DNA from 3 places in the Streptomyces sp. NBC_00400 genome. Region 3 is predicted to be linked to each of the others. Evidence: riboswitches for the same ligand, from Rfam matches in the RefSeq annotation. Region 3 holds a riboswitch; each other region holds the start of a gene.

Region 1 (7,162 bases), 510 kb from region 3:
TGGCGTTTCCTGGTCCGCGGCGGGGAGCGGGCCGTGGCGACCGCCGAAGCGGTGCTCACCGCGGACGGCTGGACCTTCGCACGGTTCTGCGGCGGCCCCTATGTCGCCGCGACCGAGCAGGCACTGGCACAGGCCGAATCGCTCGCCACCCCTTACCAGCCGCGCCTGCTGTCCGTACCCGAGCTCTACATGCTCACCCTGTGGCTGCACCACGACATCACCTCGGACGGCACCGAAGGACTGGCCGCGCCCGGCGACCTCCTGGTGCCGCTGGCGCCCGCCCCGCCGGGGATCGCCGCGCACCGTCCGCAGCGCATCGCCGACCTGCTCCCCCGGCTCACCCTGCGCCTCACCCCGGCCACCCCGCTCCTCGCCGAACCCGCCTGATCCCGCACGCCGGCCCCGGTTCTCCCCAGCGGAGACGGGCGCCCGTCACCCGTCATGAGCATGCCCCGCGGCCTCTTCGGGCCACGGGGCGCTCTGTCGCGCTCACCCAGGCGGGCTAGTCCGCGGCCACCACTCCCAACCCGCTTGGGGAGGAGTGCAATTGGGAGCAACCGCCCGCACGGGTGACACGTCCCTACCGAGTGAGTACCGCTGCTGCGAAATCCCTGCGGAATCCCGCCCGTGGGGCAACACTGGGACCGACCGATGGAAACGGGGGAGCGGCCATGCACACCTCATCGAGCCGCACAACGACGTTCACCACACCGCAGCGAAAGACAACTTCCATGTGCCAGCACCAACCGCCATGCCCGTCAGCCGACTCCACCGACCGGGAGGCCGCACACCTTGTGGCGCACCACCCGGAGCAGGGCTGGAGCCTGCTCTGCAACGGCGTCCTGCTCTTCGAGGACACCGGTGAGCTGCTGCCGGACGGGCAGGTCATCGCCCCGCACCGCACTCGCGCCACCGCCGCTGCCTGACCCGCGAGCGCGGCACGCACCACAGGGCCCCCGGCAGATCTGCCGAGGGCCCTTGAATGTTGCGGTGAACCCGTCGCGGTCAATCCCCTACGGCGAGTCCGTTACCGTGACTCAGCTGTCGTACGCGTCCAGCGGCGGGCAGGAGCAGACGAGGTTGCGGTCACCGAAGGCACCGTCGATGCGGCGCACCGGCGGCCAGTACTTCTCCGAGGCCTCGACGCCGGCCGGGAAGACGGCCTCCTCACGGGTGTACGGGTGCGACCAGTCGCCACCGAGCGCGCCCGCGGTGTGGGGGGCGTTGCGCAGCGGGTTGTCGTCCTTGTCCCACTCCCCCGTGCCGACCTTCTCGATCTCCGCACGGATGGCGATCATCGCGTCGCAGAACCGGTCCAGCTCGCCGAGGTCTTCACTCTCGGTCGGCTCGATCATCAGCGTACCGGCCACCGGGAACGACATCGTCGGCGCGTGGAAGCCGTAGTCGATGAGCCGCTTGGCGACGTCGTCGATGCTCACACCGGTCGCCTTGGTCAGCGGCCGCACGTCGATGATGCACTCGTGCGCGACCAGACCGCCGGGGCCGGTGTAGAGCACCGGGTAGTGCGGCTCCAGGCGCTTGGCGATGTAGTTGGCGCTCAACACCGCCACCTGGGTGGCACGCTTGAGGCCCTCGCCGCCCATCAGGCGGACGTACGCCCAGGAGATCGGCAGGATGCCGGCCGAGCCCCAGGGCGCCGCGGAGATCGGCCCCACGCCCGTTTCGGGGCCCGCGCCGGGCTGCAGCGGGTGGTTGGGCAGGTACGGCGCCAGGTGGGCGCGTACGCCGACCGGGCCGACGCCCGGGCCACCGCCGCCGTGCGGGATGCAGAACGTCTTGTGCAGGTTGAGGTGCGAAACATCGCCGCCGAACTTGCCGGGCTCGGCGAGGCCGACCAGCGCATTGAGGTTGGCGCCGTCGACGTAGACCTGGCCGCCCGCCTCGTGCACCGTGGCGCAGATCTGGGTGATGTGCTCCTCGAACACGCCGTGGGTGGAGGGGTAGGTGACCATCAGGACCGCGAGCTCGTCACGGTGCTTCTCGATCTTGGCATGGAGATCGTCGGCGTCGACCTCGCCGTCCTCACCGGTCTTGACGACGACGACCTTCATCCCGGCCATCACCGCGCTGGCGGCGTTGGTGCCGTGCGCGGAGGACGGGATCAGGCAGACCGTGCGCTGCTCGTCACCGTTGGCGCGGTGGTAGGCACGCACCGCCAGCAGACCGGCCAGCTCGCCCTGCGATCCGGCGTTGGGCTGGATGGAGACCTTGTCATAGCCGGTGACGGTGGCCAGCCGCTCCTCCAGCTCCTGGATCAGGGTGAGGTAGCCCTGCGCCTGGGCGGCCGGCGCGAACGGGTGCAGCTGCCCGAAGGCGGGCCAGGTGACCGGCTCCATCTCGGTGGTCGCGTTCAGCTTCATGGTGCAGGAGCCGAGCGGGATCATGCCGCGGTCCAGTGCGTAGTCCTTGTCCGCGAGGGTGCGCAGGTAGCGCAGCATCGCGGTCTCGGAGCGGTACTGGTGGAAGACCGGGTGGGCGAGGTAGTCGTCGCCGCGCAGCAGGTCCTGCGGCAGCGCCTCGGCGGCGGCCGCGTCCAGCTGCTCGACGTCGCCGTGCACCCCGAAGGCGCCCCAGACGCCGGCCAGCTGCGCGCGCCCGGTGGTCTCGTCGCACGCGATGCCGACGAGGTCGGCGTCGACCTGCCGGAGGTTGACGCCGGCCTCGCGAGCGGCAGCCACGACCTCGGCGGCCCGGCCGGGCACCCGCGCGGTCAGCGTGTCGAAGTACGCGCCGTGCACGATCTCCACCCCGCCGGCCCGCAGGCCCTCGGCGAGGACCGCGGCGTAGCGGTGGGTGCGCCGGGCGATCGTCCGCAGACCCTCGGGGCCGTGGTAGACCGCGTACATGCCGGCCATGACGGCGAGCAGCACCTGCGCGGTGCAGATGTTGCTGGTGGCCTTCTCCCGGCGGATGTGCTGCTCGCGCGTCTGCAGTGCGAGGCGGTAGGCCTTGTTGCCGTCGGCGTCGACGGAGACGCCCACCAGGCGGCCGGGCAGGCTGCGGGCGAACTGGTCGCGGACGGCCATGAAGCCGGCGTGCGGTCCGCCGAAGCCCATCGGGACGCCGAAGCGCTGGGTGGTGCCGACGGCGATGTCCGCGCCGAGCTCGCCGGGCGAGGTCAGCAGCGTCAGGGCGAGCAGATCGGCGGCGACGGTGACGACCGCGCCCAGCTCGTGGGCCTGCTCGATGACGGCGCGCGGGTCGCGGACCGCACCGGAGGCGCCGGGGTACTGCAGCAGCACACCGAACACCCCGCGCTCGGCGATCCCGGCCGGGATGCCGTCGGACAGGTCGGCGACCACGACCTCGACGCCGGTGGGCTCCGCACGGGTCTCGATCACGGCGATGGTCTGCGGCAGACAGTCGGCGTCGACCAGGAAGACGCCCTGCTTGACCTTGCCGACCCGGCGGGAGAGCGCCATCGCCTCGGCGGCCGCGGTGCCCTCGTCCAGCAGCGAGGAGCCGGAGGTGGGCAGACCGGTCAGGTCGGCGACCATCGTCTGGAAGTTGAGCAGCGCCTCGAGGCGGCCCTGCGAGATCTCCGGCTGGTAGGGCGTGTAGGCCGTGTACCAGGCCGGGTTCTCCATGACATTGCGCAGGATCACCGGCGGGGTGAACGTGCCGTAGTAGCCGAGTCCGATCATGGACGCCAGCACCTGGTTGCGGTCCGCGAGGCCGTGCAGCTCCTGCAGCACCTCGGCCTCGGTACGGGCCTGCGGCAGGCCGAGCGCCTCGGCACTCTTGATGACATCGGGCACGGCGGTGGCGGTGAGCTCGTCCAGCGATCCGAACCCGATGTGCGCGAGCATCTTGGCCTGCGCCTCGTGGTCGGGACCGATGTGCCGGTGCTCGAAGGGAGTGCCGCTTTCCAGCTCGGTCAAGGAGATGCGATTGGTGGTCATCTGCGGGGGCCTCCTGGTCGTGCGACCTACGAGGGGCACCACGGCGCGGGTGCCCGGACGGCCTCCCCCTCTGTCATCTCAACCTGAGAGCTTCACCGGCCCGCGCGAAGCGGCCCGGCTTTCACCGTCGGTGAGGAGGGGTCCCGGAGGTGTGCCTTCCGCGGCCCGCCCTGCTTTCCAGAGTGACCTCGCCCACGCGGTACGTGTGCCTGAGAGATTCCGGGGAGGATTTGCTCCTTCGGCGCCCTCGCCGCGAACGGCAAAGGACTCTCCCGCACGGGGTCTGCGGCCATTGGCCAGCCTACCAGCGCGGCACTCGAAGGATCCTTCGAGTGGCCAGGGCATGAAATGTGCCGTTTGGTTGTTGTCAGAGGGCAGTTGCGACCAATTGGAGGGACCGTGCAAACCGATATCGATCCCCGGAGCCTGATCGGCCGCAAAGCGTTCGACCGTAACGGCGCCAAAATAGGCACGATCGACGAGGTGTATCTCGACGACGCGACGGGGGAACCGGAGTGGGCGGCCGTGCGCACCGGACTCTTCAGCCGGGACGCGTTCGTCCCCCTCGAACCCAGCAAGATGGTCGGTGAGGGCCTGCACATTCCTTACGACCGCAAGCTGATCAAGGACGCGCCGGACTTCGGCGTCGGCCGCCATCTCTCCCCTGAGCAGGAACTTCAGCTCTATCACCACTACCGACTGGATATCTCCTCCCCGACATCCGACCCGGTGTCCTCGCCCGGCTCCGGTGACAAGGACTTCGGCAGGATCGCCGGCTCGGACGACTGACCGTCCGCCGGTCCCCCGCCCACCAGCGGCAGGGGCTCCCCCGGCCGCAGCGCCGGATCCTCCACAGCAAAGGTCCGCACCCTCCCCGGTGCGGACCACGGCGTTTCGAAGCGCACGGTCACCCTCCCCACCCCGCTCCCCTGCACCCAGCCCGCGCCGTACTCGTCGTGCACCACGTCCAGTCCGGGATGCCAGCGCCGAGGCCGCTCCTCCTCGGCCTCCCGAGCCGCCGCCGCGCCACCGGACAGCTCCGCCGCCGCTCTCGCGGCCTTCTCCGCCTCCTTCGCCTCGCGCTCCGTCGCGAACTGGGCGAACAGATCCTCCTGTGTGAAGTCGGCCAGGCCGCTGACCCCTACGCCCAGCAGCCGGACCCCGCCGGTGGTGTCCACCATCTCCAGCAGCCGCACGGCGGCCTCCCGTATCACCGCGGGGTCGTCGGTGGGCCCACGGAGCGTCTCGGAGCGGGTCAGGGTCGAGAAGTCGTAGTTGCGCACCTTGATGACCACCGTCCGCCCGGAGCGCCCGGCGGACCGCAGCCGCTCCACACAGCGGTCCGCCAGCCGCAGCACCTCGCTCCGTACCCGCGTCCGGTCGGTCAGATCGACCTCGAAGGTGTCCTCGACCGAGATGGACTTCGCGTCCCGCTCGGCCACCACCGGCCGGTCGTCCCGGCCCAGCGCCATCGCATACAGCCCGGCACCGTGCGCCTTGCCCAGCAGCCGCACCAGCTCGGCCTCCCCGGCCTCCGCGGTCTCCGCGACGGTGTGGATCCCGGCCCGGCGCAGCGTCTCGGCCGTCGCGGGCCCCACCCCGGGCAGTGTCCGCACCGTCATCGGGCCCAGCAGCTCGCGTTCGGTACCGGGCTCGATCACCACCAGACCGTTCGGCTTGGCCGCCTCGGACGCGATCTTCGCCAGCATCTTGGCGCCGGCCAGCCCCACCGAGCCGGTCAGGCCCGTGGCGGAACGGATCTCGCGGCGCAGTCGCTCCCCCACGGCCCGCGCGGCGGCCGTCCGAGGCGGCACCCCGCCCGCTTCCAGGTCGACGAAGGCCTCGTCCAGGCTCAGCGGCTCCACCAGCGGCGACAGCCCGTGCAGCAGCTCCATCACCGTCTCACTCACCTGGCGGTACAGCGAGAAGCGCGGGGTGAGGTAAGCGGCGTTGGGGCACAGCCGGCGCGCCTGGGCCGTGGGCATCGCGGAGCGGATCCCGAACACCCGGGCTTCGTACGACGCCGTGGAGACCACCCCGCGCAGGCCGATCCCGCCGACCACCACGGGCTTGCCGCGAAGGCTCGGCTTGGCCGCCTGCTCGGCGGCCGCGAAGAACGCATCCATGTCGAGATGCAGGATCGTCGGCGCGGGTCTCACATCTCCGATGCTGCCCCATGCCACTGACAATCGGCCCCGTGCCGGGCCGGTGACGCGGTCAGGGACTCAGCCCGCCCGGTTGCGCCGCCGCGCCAGCTCGTCGTGCGGGTTCTTCCCGATCAGGGTCTCGCCGGTGTCCACCCGCTCCCCGTGGAGCTGTGACAGCACGCCCTCCACGTCCCGCCACACCACGCCCACGGCGATCCCGAAGACGCCCTGGCCGCCCTGGAGCAGATCCACGACCTGGTCGGGCGAGGTGCACTCGTAAACCGTCGCACCGTCGCTCATCAGCGTCATCCGTGTCAGATCCGCCAGTCCGCGCGCCCGCAGATGCTGGACCGCGGTGCGGATGTTCTGCAGCGACACCCCGGTGTCCAGCAGCCGCTTGACGATCTTCAGGACCACGACGTCCCGGAAGCTGTAGAGCCGCTGGGTGCCGGAGCCGTACGCCGGCCGGATGCTCGGCTCCACCAGGCCCGTACGCGCCCAGTAGTCGAGCTGCCGATAGGTGATGCCCGCTGCCGCACAGGCGGTCGGGCCGCGATAGCCGATGTTCTGAGCCTCGCAGTCCCCCGACACCGCCGCGGCCGGTGCCGGGGCAGGGTTCGCTGCTGCGCCCGAGTGGAGCGGCAACGCCCCTTCCGCCGCCATACCGTCGCCGGTGATTGCCACGCCGCCCTCCGTCCTCCACGTCCCGGACGGGACCTGCCACATCGACGGTATGCAGTCACTCGGGGTGCGTCAACGATCGCCGCGCTCGCCACGCCGAGTGATAATCACCCTACGAGTGGTTTCTCGTGACCCCACACGGGGAACGGCTACAGGTTTGGCCGGAAACAGGTGGTTCGCCTGGCCGGTATTACTGGCTGTTGGTCCCGAAGTCCTCGGGCGAGATCTGGTCGAGGAACTCGCGGAACTTCTCCACCTCGTCCTCCTGCTCGTCCGGGATGGCGATGCCCGCGTCGTCCAGCACACCGTCGGTACCGAAGATCGGCGTTCCGGTGCGCAATGCCAGCGCTATCGCGTCGGACGGACGCGCGCTGACCTCGACTCCGCTCGCGAAGACAAGTTCGGCATAGA
Region 2 (7,162 bases), 5.5 Mb from region 3:
TCCCGCGAACATCCGGGCGGCGCGCATCGGGCCGACGGTGTGGGAACTGGAGGGGCCGATGCCGATGGAGAAGAGGTCGAAGACGGAGATGGCCACGGGGGCGGACTCCCTTGTCTGCTCGTGGTGGACGGTGGAGCGGTGGAGCGGTGGAAGTAAGAGCGATGGAGTAATGGGGCAGAGGGGACGTTTCTGCGCCGTTGGTCGAGGGTAACGCGGACCCGGCCGGGTGCCGTCGGACGGAAGCTGTCGGGCCCGCGACGCCGCGGGTAACGGGCGGTAACGGGTGGCGATGAGTGGTGATGGGGGTAACGGGCGTCGTCGGTCGGTGGGGAGAGGGGGCCGGTGTGGGCGGGAGACCGGGGGCCAGGGGGCGGGTGAGGGCACCGGGCCGTGCACCGGCCGGTCCGGCCTGTCGAGGAGGCCGGTGCCCTCGTGTCCGGTCGAACCCGTTCGTGCCCGGTCCTGATCCGCATGCGGCGGCCCGGCCGGAATCCGCCTCCCGTGAGAGGGCGGCTGCCCGCCACCGTGCCGGTCATGCATGCCGCGTCCGCCCGCACCGGCGGCACCGTGCTCGTGTGAAGCGCAGGCACTGCGCCCCGCACCGGCCGGCACCGAGCCCCCGCACCGCGCCCGCAGGAAACGCAGGCACCGCACTCGCATGAAGAACCGGAGAAACGGGAGCAATGGGAGCAACGGGAGAGAGGGGCAGGCCGGCGAGCCGCCGGCCGGACGAGCCGCCGGGCCGAAGGGCCGCCGGCCGGACAGCCAGACCATGAGCCCGGAACCCACGCCCCGGGCTCACCGTCGTGCACCCCGCGCCCGCCGGTCACCGGTGGGCGCGGGATCCGTGCAGGAGTCGCGTCACAGGGACGGGTACAGCGGGAACTTCTCCGCGAGCGCGGTGACGCGGGCCTTGAGGGCTTCGGCGTCGTAGGCGGGCTTGAGGGCTTCGGCGATGATGTCGGCGACCTCGCGGAAGTCCTCGGCCTGGAAGCCGCGGGTGGCCAGCGCCGGGGTGCCGATGCGCAGGCCGGAGGTGACCATCGGGGGCCGCGGGTCGTTGGGGATCGCGTTGCGGTTGACGGTGATGCCGACCTCGTGGAGGCGGTCCTCGGCCTGCTGGCCGTCGAGCTCGCTGTCGCGCAGGTCGACGAGGACGAGGTGGACGTCGGTGCCGCCGGACAGGACGGAGACGCCGTGCTGCCTGACGTCGTCCTGGACCAGGCGCTCGGCGAGGATCCGGGCGCCGTCGAGGGTGCGCTGCTGGCGCTCCTTGAAGCCGTCCGAGGCGGCGACCTTGAAGGAGACGGCCTTGGCGGCGATCACGTGCTCCAGGGGCCCGCCCTGCTGGCCGGGGAAGACCGCAGAGTTGATCTTCTTGGCCAGCTCCTGGGTGGAGAGGATCACGCCGCCGCGGGGGCCACCGAGGGTCTTGTGGGTGGTGGTGGTCACGACGTGGGCGTGCGGCACCGGGTTGGGGTGCAGACCGGCGGCGACCAGGCCGGCGAAGTGCGCCATGTCGACCATGAGGTAGGCGCCGATCTCGTCGGCGATGCGCCGGAACGCGGCGAAGTCGAGCTGGCGCGGGTAGGCGGACCAGCCGGCGACGATCAGCTTGGGGCGGTGCTCCTTGGCCAGGCGCTCGACCTCTTCCATGTCGACGAGGTTGGTCTTCTCGTCGACGTGGTAGGGCACCACGTTGTAGAGCTTGCCGCTGAAGTTGATCTTCATGCCGTGGGTCAGGTGCCCGCCGTGGGCGAGGTTGAGGCCCAGGATGGTGTCGCCCGGCTTGATGAGGGCGAACATGGCGGCGGCGTTGGCCTGGGCGCCGGAGTGCGGCTGGACGTTCGCGGCCTCGGCACCGAAGAGGGCCTTGATGCGGTCGATGGCGATCTGCTCGACCACATCGACGTGCTCGCAGCCGCCGTAGTAGCGGCGGCCGGGGTAGCCCTCGGCGTACTTGTTGGTGAGGACCGAGCCCTGGGCCTCCATGACGGCGACGGGGGCGAAGTTCTCCGACGCGATCATTTCGAGGGTGGACTGCTGGCGGTGGAGTTCGGCGTCGACGGCGGCGGCGACATCGGGGTCGACCTCGTGGAGGGAGCTGTTCAGAAGCGACATGAGTCTTCCTGGGGGAGTCAGGGGCGCGAGGGGGTCCCCCGGACGGAGCCCTGGGGAGCTTCCGCGGGGGCGGTGGCGGAGGGAGCCGGGTGGCTCAGCTCTGGATGAAGGCGGCGTACTCGTCGGCCGAGAGCAGGTCGCCCGGCTCACCGCTGATCTTCACCTTGAACAGCCAACCGCCCTCGAACGGGGCGGTGTTCACCAGCGAGGGGTCGTTGACGACATCCTCGTTGATCTCGGTGATCTCACCGTCGACGGGCGAGTAGAGATCGCTGACCGACTTGGTCGACTCCAGCTCGCCGCAGGTCTCGCCCGCCGCGACCGTGGCACCGACCTCGGGAAGCTGCACGTAGACGACGTCGCCGAGCGCGTTGGCCGCGTGCTCGGTGATGCCGACCGTCGAGACGCCTTCCTCGGCGCCCGACAGCCACTCGTGCTCCTTGCTGTAGCGCAGCTGCTGGGGGTTGCTCATGGCTCGATTCTCCTGTACGCGAGGGTGTGGTCGTGAAGGGGGTCGCCCCTGGTGACGCCGAGGGGGAGGGTCTTGCACAGTGAAACGCACGGGTGCGCACCGCTGCCGGGTCCGCCGCGGGTGAGCTACTGCTTCTGCCGCTTGTAGAAGGGCAGAGCGGTGACCTCGTACGGCTCATGGCTTCCACGGATGTCCACGCACACACCCTCGGTGCCCGGTGTGGCGTAGGCGGCGTCGACGTAGGCGATGGCGACCGGCTTGCCGAGGGTGGGAGAGGGGGCCCCGGAGGTGACCTCACCGATGACCGTGCCGTCGGCCGCGACGACCGGGTAGCCGGCGCGCGGGACCCGGCGGCCCGTGGCGGTCAGGCCGACCAGCTTGCGCGGCGGGTTCGTCTCGGCGCGCTCGGCGGCCTCCGCCAGTGCACTGCGGCCGACGAAGTCGCCGTCGTTGGTCGTCTTCTCGAACTTCACGACCCGGCCCAGGCCCGCGTCGAACGGGGTGGTCGAGGTCGTCAGCTCGTGCCCGTACAGCGGCATGCCCGCCTCCAGGCGCAGGGTGTCCCGGCAGGACAGGCCGCACGGCACCAGACCGGCGTCCTTGCCGGCCTCGGTCAGCGCCTCCCAGAGGGCGACCGCGTCGGCCGGCCGGACGAACAGCTCGAAGCCGTCCTCGCCGGTGTAGCCGGTACGGGCGATCAGTGCCTCCACGCCGGCGACGGTGCCGGGCAGGCCCGCGTAATACTTCAGGCCGTCCAGGTCGGCGTCGGTGACCTTCTTGAGGATCCCGGGCGACTGCGGACCCTGCACCGCGAGCAGCGCGTAGGCGTCCCGGTCGTCGCGGATCGCGGCGTCGAAGCCGCCCGCCCGCGCGGTCAGCGCATCCAGCACCACCTGGGCGTTGGAGGCGTTGGCGACGACCATGTACTCCTGGTCGGCCAGGCGGTAGACGATCAGGTCGTCGAGGATGCCGCCCCCGGCCTCGCAGATCATGGTGTAGCGGGCGCGGCCGGTCTTGACCCCGCCGATGTTGCCCACCAGCGCGTAGTCGAGGAGGTCGGCGGCCTGCGGGCCGGTGACGGTGATCTCGCCCATGTGGGAGAGGTCGAACAGGCCGGCGCGGGTACGGACGGCGACATGTTCGTCACGCTCGCTGCTGTAGCGCAGCGGCATGTCCCAGCCGGCGAAGTCGGTCATGGTGGCGCCGAGCGCACGATGGGTGGCGTCCAGCGCAGTACGGCGGGGGGCATCAGTCATGGTTCCGGGCTCCCAGGCAGGGGTGACAAGACGTTCTCCCCATCTGTCATCGGAACCTGAGAGGTTCACCGGGATCCCGCGAACGGACCCGGTTTGCACCTTGGGTGGAGCCGCCCCGTGGGCCGGGCTGCGGCTCGCTTTTCAGATCTGCCTCGCCTGCGCGGTATAGGGGCCTGAGAGATTCAAGGGAGGACTTGCTCCTTCGGCGCCCCGCCATGGCGGCCGGGGACTCTCCCGCGCGGGTTCAAACGGCCGGTATGGAGTTGGCGGTGCACGGGTGAGACGAGATGTGCACGTGGCGGCCACATCATTGCACGGGATCGCCCGATAGAGGAGCCCCCACCGTCGCCCCGCCCGTGACGTGGGCAGATCGGACAATAACCTTGATGGGCATTACCTTTTCTTGACACTCTGCGGGTAGGGACGGACTCGAACCGGAACAGAACCGGACGGGGAGGACGATCGCGTGCACAGCGAAGCGGCATTCGGGGCCACTTCAGGCGTCGTGCCTCCGGCCGCCGCGCCCGGGGCCACCGCGCCTGTGGTGCCGTCCGCCACCTCGCCCGCGGTGCCGCCCGCCGCCGGGTCCCGGGCCGGCCGGCCGCCGCGGCCCGTCGTCCGGCCGGGGCGCGGCGCCGAAATCGTGGACCTCCGGGGCCGCGGACGGGCGAGGGGCGCCGCCGAGCTGCGGTTCCCGGCCGGTGACCTGGTGGTGGTCTCCGGTCTCCCGGGCAGCGGCAAGAGCACCCTGATGCACCGGGTCGTACCGCCGCTGGACGCCCACGGCGCCGTGGTGCACCGCATCGATTCGCAGGACGTCCGCGAGCGCTGGGAGCGCGGCCGGCTGCGCCGGCTGCCGTACGCCCTCTACCGTCCGCTGGTCCGGGCCGCCCACTACCTGACGCTGGGCCGTGCGCTGCGCTCGGGGGGCAGTGTGGTGGTGCACGACTGCGGCACCCTGGCGTGGGTGCGCGGCTGGCTCGCGCGTTCGGCGGTGCGCGGCGGACGCGGGCTGCATCTGGTGCTGCTCGATGTGCCGCCCGAGGTGGCACTGTCCGGCCAGGAGTCGCGGGGACGCGGGGTGTCGGGGTACGCCTTCGCGCGGCACCGCGGGGCGGTGGGCCGGCTGGTCGGCGCGGCGGAGTCGGCCCGGCTGCCGAAGGGCTGCGCCTCGGCCGTCCTGCTCGACCGGCGGGCGGCGAGCACCCTGGAGACCGTCGGCTTCGACTGACAGCGGCGACCGGGCGCACGGGCACCGTGCCCCGGGGGTCCCTCCGTACGCCTTCTCGTCTAGGGTCTTTGGCCAGATGGCGCGGTTTGGAACGGGTGGGTGCACATGACATTTCCGGAGCAGGGGATACCGCAGCTGGCGTGGCCGGCGAACGAGCTCGAAGAGGTGCTGGCCGCCTCGGTCGGACACCCGGGCGCCGGTGGCCGGATCGTCGAGGTACTGGGCCGCAGCAGGGTCTGGGTGCCGCTGCCCAACGGCGGCGGACCGGAGAGCGCGGGTCCCGGTACCCGCGGCCTCGATCTGCCCACCGTCGAGCTCGACGGTGCGGCCTATGTCCCGGTCTACAGCTCCGAGCAGGAGTTCTTGCGGGTGGTCGGCGCGCATATGTCCTTCACCGTCGCCCCGGCCCGGGAGTTCGCCCGCGGGCTGCCCCCGCGCATCGGTATCGCGGTCAACCCGGACGGTGCGGTCGGCGTCCCGCTGCCGCCTCCCGCGGTGGCCGAATTGTGCCGGGAGGGGCATCACGAGGCGGCCGGTCTGCCCAGCGGCGGCCGGGTGCGGCTCTTCGAGCCGGACTGGCAGGACGAACCGGTGGACTTCCTGGCCGCCGCCGGACTGGAGTTCTCCGGCGCCGGAATTGTCCTCACTGCCCGGCGTGCCCTGGCAAGTGTCGAGGGCGACACGCCCGCGCTGTTCGTCGGTGTGCAGATCGCTGCGGACGCCGCGGCACTGCACGACGGCACCGCCCGCGAGGCGGTACTGTCAGCCCTCGGACGTGCGCTCGGTGCCGTACCGGTGCCCTGGCCCGTACAGCTCGTCATGCTCGACCTCGCCCAGGGCGACCCGGTCGCCGACTGGATGCTGGAGCGTGTGCGGCCCTTCTACTCTCGGGACCACTCGTAAGCTGGATGGATGACGGGCGGGCGCACCCATGACGTGCCCTGCGGACAGAAGGGACGGACCACGTGAGCGCGGGTGCGCATCAGGGGCCGGCGGCGGCCGGAGCACTGGAGCAGCTGCTCCAGCAGGTCTCGCCCGGCCGTTACGACGCCTACGAGGCGCTGCTGCATGCGCTCGCCGCGGGCCAGGTCTGGATGCTGCTGTGGCACGGCCGGGCCGGTTCGCCCGATGCGCAGTACGGAAACATGGAGGTCGAAGGCCTCGGCTATGCGCCGTGTGTGACCTCGGCGCCCGAACTCGCCGCCTCCGGCTGGAACCGTGACCATGAGGTCGTCACCGGCCTGGAGATCGCCGCCTCGCTCTTCCCCGACCGCTGGGGCCTGTGGCTGAATCCGCACGCCCCCGGCGGGGGTATCGGCATCCCGTGGCTGGATCTGCGCCGTATCGCCGGTGGCTTGGACCGGCTGCCGGCCGGTCCGCTGCGGATCTCCGAACCGGTCATCGACATCCCGCAGTTCTACGCGCTGCTCGCCCAGAACGCGCACCGGACGCCCGCCGTGCGGTCGCTGCGCCGGGCCTGGGTGCAGCCGGCGCTCGGCGCCCCCTATCTGGCGATCGGTCTGGATCTGTACGACACCGGCCAACAAGCGGTGGATTCGGTGCGGTTGATGATCCAGCAGTCGATCGGCGCGGTTCCGGACGGTCTGCCCGTCTCCACCGTCGCGATGAACGACGAGTTCGACCCGGTCGGCATGTGGATGCGGGCCTCCACGCGCCCCTTCTTCGACCGTGACGGCTACGCCCAGCCGCCGGGTCAGCAGGCCCCCGCGCCGTCGTACGGCTACGGCTACCCGCGCCCGTACTGACCGCCTGTCTCCGGTGTCCCGGGAGTACCGTCCGGGCGCCGGTGTTGTGGTGAATTCTCCCTGTATATCCCGCGGTTGAGGAGCGCTCCCGCGGGTGATCGCCCCGCTCAGCCCGAACTGTTGTCCGTATAACGGAAAGCGGTGAAGGACATCACAGTTGCGCATCCTTTCCCTGTCAGGGCTGGTGACTGATCGAGAAAGGGATGAAGACTCCGGAAACAACGGACCTCGGTCCTTTGTACGAGCGTCACCCCACGGCGTCGCGCAAGCCTGAGAACTTCCATAGTGCGAACTTCCGCGATGCCCGCAGGACTTG
Region 3 (7,162 bases):
GCTGTGGCGCGGCGAGGCGGCCGCGTTCCGGCTCGCCCGCAGTGTGGCCGCGGTGTGGTTCGCGCCCCTGATGCTGGTCCTGGCGACGCTGGGCCGGACGGGCCTGAAGCCGACCGCGCGTCCGGTGGCCGGTTGCGGCCACGTCCTGCGCCTGCGCGGGGTGTTCCTGCATCACGTCCTGTCCCGCAGAGGCCCGCCGAAGCCGTCCTTCTGCTGCTGACCGCCCGCCTGACCTGGGACCCTCCCCGGCAGTGCCCGGCACTCCGCAATGCGGTCATGGACGCCACTTCCGTCAATGACGCGCTGTTGCCGATGGAGTCCGGGACCCCCACTCCCTTTCTCCGTAAGGTCCCTTTTCCGCAAGGTCCCTTGCATCTTTCCGCAAGGTCCCTTGCATCGGTGGCGGGCGGAGTACCGGCGTGTCCACGCGGCTGCCGCTCTCGTACCTCCGGGTACCTCGGTGAGCGCCGCCGGACCACACGCCGGCCCCTTGCCCCGCGGCCCTCCGGCCTGCCCGTAGCGCCCGTCGACCGTCGCCCCTGGACGGTGTCACCGGCCGTCGCACGGGTTCCCGGAATGCCGCTCACCGACGAGGCCGTGCCATGCCTTGGTACGCCCCGCACCTCCGAAGGACGTGTGGCGATGATTCCTGCCCTTTTCGATCCGGCCGGCGGCAAGCGGACCGTCGCGGACGACGAGCAGTTGACCGCCCTTGCACTGGCCGCCCGGAAGGGCGACCCCGAGGCCGTCGAGCGTTTCATACGTGCCTCCCACCGCCATGTGTGGCGCTTCGTGGCCCACTTGAGCGGCGAGACGAACAGCGCCGACGACCTCGCCCAGGAGACGTTTCTCCGTGCCCTCACCGGTCTGCCGAGATTCGCCGGCCGCTCCTGTGCCCGTACCTGGCTGCTGTCGATCGCCCGCCGGGTGGTGATCGACCGCTACCGGTCTGCCGCCGCCCGTCCGCGCATCGCCGATGTCGACGACTGGCAGGCGGTCGCGGAACGCCGCCAGCCCAGCGGACTGCCGGGCTTCGACGACGGTCTGGCACTGACCGAGCTGCTGGAGGCGCTGGACGGCGAACGGCGCGAGGCATTCGTGCTCACCCAGTTGGTCGGAATGCCGTACGCGGACGCGGCGGCGATCGTGGGCTGTCCCATCGGCACGGTCCGCTCCCGGGTGGCCCGTGCCCGCGCCGACCTCACCGGCTGGCTGAGGTCCGCCGAGCGGTGCGCACGACGCCCTCAGGCGGTTGCGGCGTGACCCATCCCGGTTCCGGGTGATCACTGTGTTGCCGGTGCGCCGCCCCGTACGGCGGATGGCGCCCCTCCCGGGGTGGCGTACCGGCAGTTCCCGAAGATTCATGGACCGCAGCCGTTCGCTATGTGCCCGGCTCCGGAGCCCCCTCCATAGTTTCCCCACGGAAATAGTTGCCGCATGGCAGTTTTACGTGCGGTCATCGGGTAGGTGAGGGCGTGACGGCATGACGGGGAGATCAGGGAGGAGTAGCCATGGCAATGGCAGCGGCGCAGGCCCACATCTCGGTGAAGCGCTCGGACAGGGGCGCCGCATGTGAGGCTGCTCGGTCGGCTGTGCCGCAGGTGGAGGAGGCCCAGCGCGTTGCCCCGCAGGATGCGCGTCGCCTGTCGAAGCTGTTCTTCGAGCAGCTGTCGGACCTGGAGGAAGGCACCCCGGAGTACCAGTACGCGCGCAACACGCTCATCGAGATGAACCTGTCGCTGGTGCGCTATGTAGCGCGCCGATTCCGCAGCCGCGGGCAGGAGATGGAAGACATCATGCAGGTCGGGACGATCGGTCTGATCAAGGCCATCGACCGCTTCGATGTGTCGCGCGAGAACGAGTTCACCACCTTCGCCATCCCCTACATCACCGGCGAGATCAAGCGGTTCTTCCGTGACACGACCTGGTCCGTGCATGTCCCGCGGCGTCTGCAGGAGTTGCGTGTGGACCTTGCCCGCGCTCGCGAAGAGCTCGAAGGGCGTGGCAATCCCGAGCCGTCCGTCGCCGACTTCGCGGTTCACCTGGGGCTCGGGGAGGAGGAGGTCATCGAGGGGCTGGTCGCCTGCAACGGTTACGACGCAGGCTCCCTCGACCGGCCCATCGAAGCGGGTGGCAGCAAGCAGCAGACCGGCCTCGTCGCCGACCTGATAGGCAACGAAGACCCCGCTCTCGCACTGGCCGAGGACCTTCAGGCCCTCAAGCCGCACCTCGCCCAGCTGGACGAGCGTGCGCGCACTCTCCTCGAACTGCGCTTCGGCTCGGAGATGACACAGACCGAGATCGGCGAGGAAATGGGCCTGTCCCAGATGCACGTCTCCCGTCTCCTCACCCGCACATACGCCACCCTGCGCGAAAGCCTCCTCGCCGAGGCATAGCCAAGGACTTGCTTGCACGGTATGCGGACAGCGGCGTCCCCGCCAGCGTACAAAGTGCCATTTCTCCAGGTCAGGGCCGCGTCGTGCGGGCGAGTGCACGGCGACGGGCCCGCTGCGGACAGCTCTTGACGGCGGCGTGCCGATCACCGCACGGTGCGGCGAACCACAACAGAAAAGACCACCGACGATTCTGCGCGGGAGAGCCCACACCCCAGTGGCGTGGCGCCGAAGGAGCAAATCCTCCCCGGAAACTCTCAGGCCTCGTTACCGCGCAGTGGAGGTGGACTCTGGAAAGCAGGCGCTGATGCGCCTCGCCCACGGTGCAAGCCGCGCTCGTCGCGGTGAAGCTCTCAGGCCCATGACAGAGGGGGAGGCTCACTCGATCGCGTGCCCCGTCCGACGGTGCGCGCCAGGCCCGAGGAGTCTCCATGGTGCACCCTGACTCGCACCCCGACACCCCGTCCCACCGGTCACTCGCCGCACGGGAGCGGACCGCGCCCTTCTCCGTACGCCACATCGGACCGGGCGCCGAAGAGCTGTCCACGACGCTCTCCCACCTCGGCTTCGGTTCCCGGCTCGCACTGATCGACGCCGCGGTGCCCGGCCCACGGCGCGACCGCCGCGGGCTGCGGCCGCCCGCCCCGGCGTCCGAGGCCCGGACCGAAGCCGAGCTGCGCGCCCGTCTCCACCTGCACAAGACGCTCTGCACACCGCACGGCGGGGGAGGGCCCGGCGTCGGCCCCGTGGCCGTGTATGAGCACTTGGTGCCGCATCCGCCCTCACACCCGATCCACCCGGACCCCGCCCAAGCGAGGGCGGAGGCCGGAATGCGGCGGTCTACCCCCTGACGACGGCCGGCCGCAACAAGTACCGGCCTCCGGACCGCCGGGCCGACGGTGCACGCGGCGACCGCCATCCCGTCTGCTCCTGCTCGACGATCGACGCCTACGAGAGCTGAACGCCGCGCAGGTCAGCGGTGCTTCGGCCGGCGGCGCGCCGCTCGCTTCGCCACAGCACCCTGCGCCCTGCCCTTCCCTGCCCACGGGCCCGCACCGCTCGTTCCGCACCGGCTGACCCCGCCCCGGCTCCACCTTCCCTCCTCCCCTCCTCCGCGGAGGGGCGGGCTGCCGGGGCAGCTCCTCGCGGCGCAGGCGGTCGCCCTTCGCGGGGCCACGTCGTCGGCGTTCCGGGACCGGCAGGAACGCGCGCTCCGCGGTGCCCGGATCCTCGCCGGGCGGCTCCTCGCCGATGACGTGGCCGAGACCGGTGCCCGGGTGGTCACCGGCTCGACCGAGACGCCGCTCGTGCTCATCGATCTCGCGCATTCCGTGCTGGACGCCGGACGGGCCGGGGAGCGTCTTCGTTCGCTCGGCATCAGGCCGAACACCGCGGGGGAGCACGGCCTTTTCCTCGGCACCACGGCACTGGCCGGCCGCGGATTTGATGACGCCTCCTTCCGCTAGCTCGCCGACGTGATCGCCCGAGCGCTCCTGCACCCACCTCACGTCGCCGAAGTGGCCGAACTCGACGATCGAGTAGCCCGCTTGACGACACGTCATCCCATAGCCGCCTGCGTAGAAGCCCCTCAAGCCCACCAAGCCCACCAGGAAGAGGAGTAACCCCCCATGAGTCAGCACCAGTTCGACGTTCTCGTCATCGGCGGCGGCCCCGGCGGCTACGTCGCCGCCATCCGCGGCGCCCAGCTCGGCCGTTCGGTCGTCCTCGTCGACAAGGAGCGTCCTGGCGGCGTCTGTCTCAACTGGGGCTGCATTCCGACGAAGGCCATGCTGCGCTCGGCGGAAGTCCTGGAGACCGTGCGCGGCGCGGAGGAGTTCGGCGTGCGGACAGCGGGTGTGCAGCTGGATTACTCCGCCGTTCTGCAGCGCAAGGACGGTATCAGGCCCTGGTGGCGGCGTCCGTCATCAGCGGCCACGACGAACGTATCGACTACCGGGCCGTACCGGCGGCCACCTTCACCCACCCCGAGGTGGCGAGCGTCGGCCTGACGGAGGCCCAAGCGCGGGCGGGCGGCCACGGGATCACCACCGCACGCTTCCCGTTCGCCGCCCTTGGGCGTGCTCATGCGTATGGCGCCACGGACGGCATGGTCAAGGTGGTCGCCGACCGGTCGAGCGGTGCGGTCCTGGGGACTCACATCATCGGTCCCGGCGCGAGCGACCTGATAGCGGAGGCGGCGCTCGCCGTGACACACGGTGTGACGCTCCCGCCGGTCTACCAGGTCCGATCCGCCGGCTGCCCCGAACCGGCGCGCGCCCGGGGCCTGCCCGACCGCGGCCTTCTGCAACACGCTTACAGTTCATTTCCCTTCGGATGGTTCCACGGGAAGCGAAAGTGTGGTGATGGACACGCCTCCGGCATGCGGACGAGGACGTGCTCTTGGCCGGATGTGCACTACCGGAAGCAGTGCATCCGACGTGGCGAGCTCGTGGTCGCACCCCGGGGTGACCGAAATTGATTCCTACTGGCTCGTAACTTCCCCTCTTGCCCGGGAAATTGTTTTCCCAGCTTGTTGCCTGGGGTCATCCCAGCAGATAGCGTTCCAATCGTGGTGATCAAGATCCGGGACTTTCGGACCTTGCAGGGGGGTCGATTCGATTGGATGCACTAACGTTGACTGCGCCCTCCGGTCGAATGACGACGGACATTGCGGAAGCCTCATGGTGACCTGGGTTTTCATCGCGACGATTTTCGCGATGGTGGCCGCGCCGGGGCCTTCATTCATGGTGTTGGTGAATGAGACGCTGCGTTTTGGACGTGGGGCCGGGTTGGTGACCATTCTCGGCAGCAGCACCGGGCTGCTCATGTGGGCGGCGACCTCCGCCCTCGGGCTGGCCGCACTGACGCAGACCTCTCCGCTGGTGTTCACCGCCTTCAAGCTGGCGGGTGCCGCCTACCTCTGCTATCTCGCGGTGATGACGGTGCGCAACCGGTGGAAGTTCGGCCACCAGCCGGAAGCGCCCGAGGAGTACGGCGCCGCCGACCTGTGGCGGTCCTACCGGTCAGGGCTGGTCACCAGTGCCGCCAACCCCAAAATGGCCACCGTCTACCTGGCACTGATCCCGCAGTTCCTGCCGGCCGGCGGCGGTTCGCCCGCCGACGTGGTCACGCTGACCGCCGTGCAGATCTTGATCAGCGCCGGCTGGTACGCGGTGGTGGTCACCCTGGTCGGCCTGGCACGGCGGCTGCTGGCCATGCCGGCGATGCGGGTCGGACTGGCCTGGGTGAGCGGGGCGGTTCTGCTGCTGCTCGGGCTGCGCACCGCGGTGATGACGGGGCCCATGGCCTAGCGGAACAGCCGGAAAAGCGAACAACTCCAGGGAAGAGGAATTGCCTTGACGTCTCCTGTGAAGGTTGACACCCGGGTATGCGAGGTCATCGCAGACATACTCGGATCGTCCGCGCCGGCCGAAATCAAGAATGACGACGAGTTGCGCGGGATCGGAATCGACTCGTTGAGCATTCTTGAAATAGTCGTCCGAATCGAGAAGGAATGTGGCATCACGATCGGCGACAGTGAGATATTCGAGGCCGCGCTGTGCCGCGTCGACGATCTCGTGAAGTTGGTCCAGTCGCACGTGAAAAATTCCTAGAAACGAGGATCGGAAACGCATGGTGAATTCGGCAGAAGCCTCGCTGACCGCTGAAGAAATCGTTCCCACTCACTGGTACAACGTGCTGTCCGACCTCACCGGCGTCGAGGAGGCGGCAAAGCTGCGCCAGGCAAGGCCGGAGACCCGCGAGAGCGGTGGCGCGGTCACCCCGCAGATCCCGCTGTCGATGTACCGGCAGAGCATGGGCCGGGAACGGTTCGTCGAGATCCCGCAGCCGGTGCGTGAGGAGTACCTGCGCTGGCGGCCGACCCCGCTCCACCGGGCACGCCGGCTGGAGCAGCTGCTCGATACCCCGGCCCGGATCTACTACAAGTACGAGGGCACCAACACCACCGGCAGCCACAAGCTGAACACCGCCCTCGCCCAGGCCTATTACTACAAGCAGGCAGGCATCACCAGCCTGACCACCGGCACCGGTGCCGGCCAGTGGGGCTCGGCTCTCGCCGTCGCCTGCCGCATCTTCGGCCTGGAGTGCACCGTCTACATGGTCCGGGTCAGCTACGACCAGAAGCCCTACCGCCGGATCATGATGGAGATGAACGGGGCCAAGGTCATCTCCAGCCCCAACGAGAACTCCGAGGCCGGCCGGGCCGCGCTGGCCCGCGACCCGAACACCGACGGCAGCCTGTCCATCGCCAACGCGGAGGCCTTCGAGCACGCGCGCCAAGTCGAGCGCTGCAACCTCTCGGTGGGCAGCGGGGAGAATCACGTCCTGCTGCACCAGACCGTGATCGGGCAGGAGGCGGTCCGGCAGTTCCGTGCGATCGGCGACTTCCCGGATGTGGTGATCGGCTCGGTCGGCGCGGGCAGCAACTTCTCCGGCATCTGCCTGCCGTTCTTCCACGAGAAGGTGCGCGAGGGCCTGCAGACCCGGTTCGTCGCGGTGGAACCGGAGGCGTGCCCCAAGCTCACCAAGGGCCGTTACGCATGGGACTACAACGACTACACCGGCATCACGCCGATGACCAAGATGTACACCCTGGGGCACACCTTCGTCTCCCCGGGTATCCACGCCGGCGGCCTGCGGTACCACGGCGCCGCCCCCTTGGTCAGCGCGATGTATCACCAGAAGCTGATAGAAGCGGTGGCCTACGCACAGCGTCCGGTGTTCGAGGCCGGCCTCACCTTCGCCAA

What was found. A riboswitch is a leader RNA that binds a small molecule or an ion and turns the genes downstream of it on or off. The one in region 3 is predicted to bind glycine.
Region 1: another riboswitch for glycine. It lies ahead of gcvP (aminomethyl-transferring glycine dehydrogenase); the one in region 3 lies ahead of OHS81_RS34560 (hypothetical protein).
Region 2: another riboswitch for glycine. It lies ahead of gcvT (glycine cleavage system aminomethyltransferase GcvT); the one in region 3 lies ahead of OHS81_RS34560 (hypothetical protein).

The regions. Positions count from the first base shown of each region.
Region 1 covers NZ_CP107940.1:7,367,166-7,374,327, reverse strand. Annotated here, with positions in the region: gene OHS81_RS32365 (hypothetical protein) at 1-387, shown strand, start outside; gene OHS81_RS32360 (DUF5999 family protein) at 732-926, shown strand; gene gcvP (aminomethyl-transferring glycine dehydrogenase) at 1,038-3,923, opposite strand; glycine riboswitch at 3,984-4,110, opposite strand; glycine riboswitch at 4,111-4,208, opposite strand; gene OHS81_RS32350 (PRC-barrel domain-containing protein) at 4,323-4,712, shown strand; gene OHS81_RS32345 (DNA polymerase IV) at 4,616-6,082, opposite strand; gene OHS81_RS32340 (MerR family transcriptional regulator) at 6,149-6,754, opposite strand; gene OHS81_RS32335 (bifunctional nuclease family protein) at 6,942-7,162, opposite strand, start outside.
Region 2 covers NZ_CP107940.1:2,381,270-2,388,431, reverse strand. Annotated here, with positions in the region: gene OHS81_RS10385 (L-serine ammonia-lyase) at 1-96, opposite strand, end outside; gene glyA (serine hydroxymethyltransferase) at 862-2,121, opposite strand; gene gcvH (glycine cleavage system protein GcvH) at 2,216-2,593, opposite strand; gene gcvT (glycine cleavage system aminomethyltransferase GcvT) at 2,719-3,849, opposite strand; glycine riboswitch at 4,001-4,096, opposite strand; gene OHS81_RS10365 (AAA family ATPase) at 4,418-5,080, shown strand; gene OHS81_RS10360 (enhanced serine sensitivity protein SseB) at 5,186-5,983, shown strand; gene OHS81_RS10355 (enhanced serine sensitivity protein SseB C-terminal domain-containing protein) at 6,046-6,846, shown strand.
Region 3 covers NZ_CP107940.1:7,881,873-7,889,034, forward strand. Annotated here, with positions in the region: gene OHS81_RS34545 (hypothetical protein) at 1-220, shown strand, start outside; gene OHS81_RS34550 (sigma-70 family RNA polymerase sigma factor) at 643-1,263, shown strand; gene OHS81_RS34555 (SigB/SigF/SigG family RNA polymerase sigma factor) at 1,518-2,396, shown strand; glycine riboswitch at 2,582-2,676, shown strand; glycine riboswitch at 2,677-2,768, shown strand; gene OHS81_RS34560 (hypothetical protein) at 2,825-3,244, shown strand; gene OHS81_RS34565 (hypothetical protein) at 3,293-3,859, shown strand; gene OHS81_RS34570 (FAD-dependent oxidoreductase) at 4,022-4,402, shown strand; gene OHS81_RS37535 (hypothetical protein) at 4,384-4,872, shown strand; gene OHS81_RS34575 (LysE family translocator) at 5,111-5,704, shown strand; gene OHS81_RS34580 (acyl carrier protein) at 5,750-6,007, shown strand; gene OHS81_RS34585 (TrpB-like pyridoxal phosphate-dependent enzyme) at 6,027-7,162, shown strand, end outside.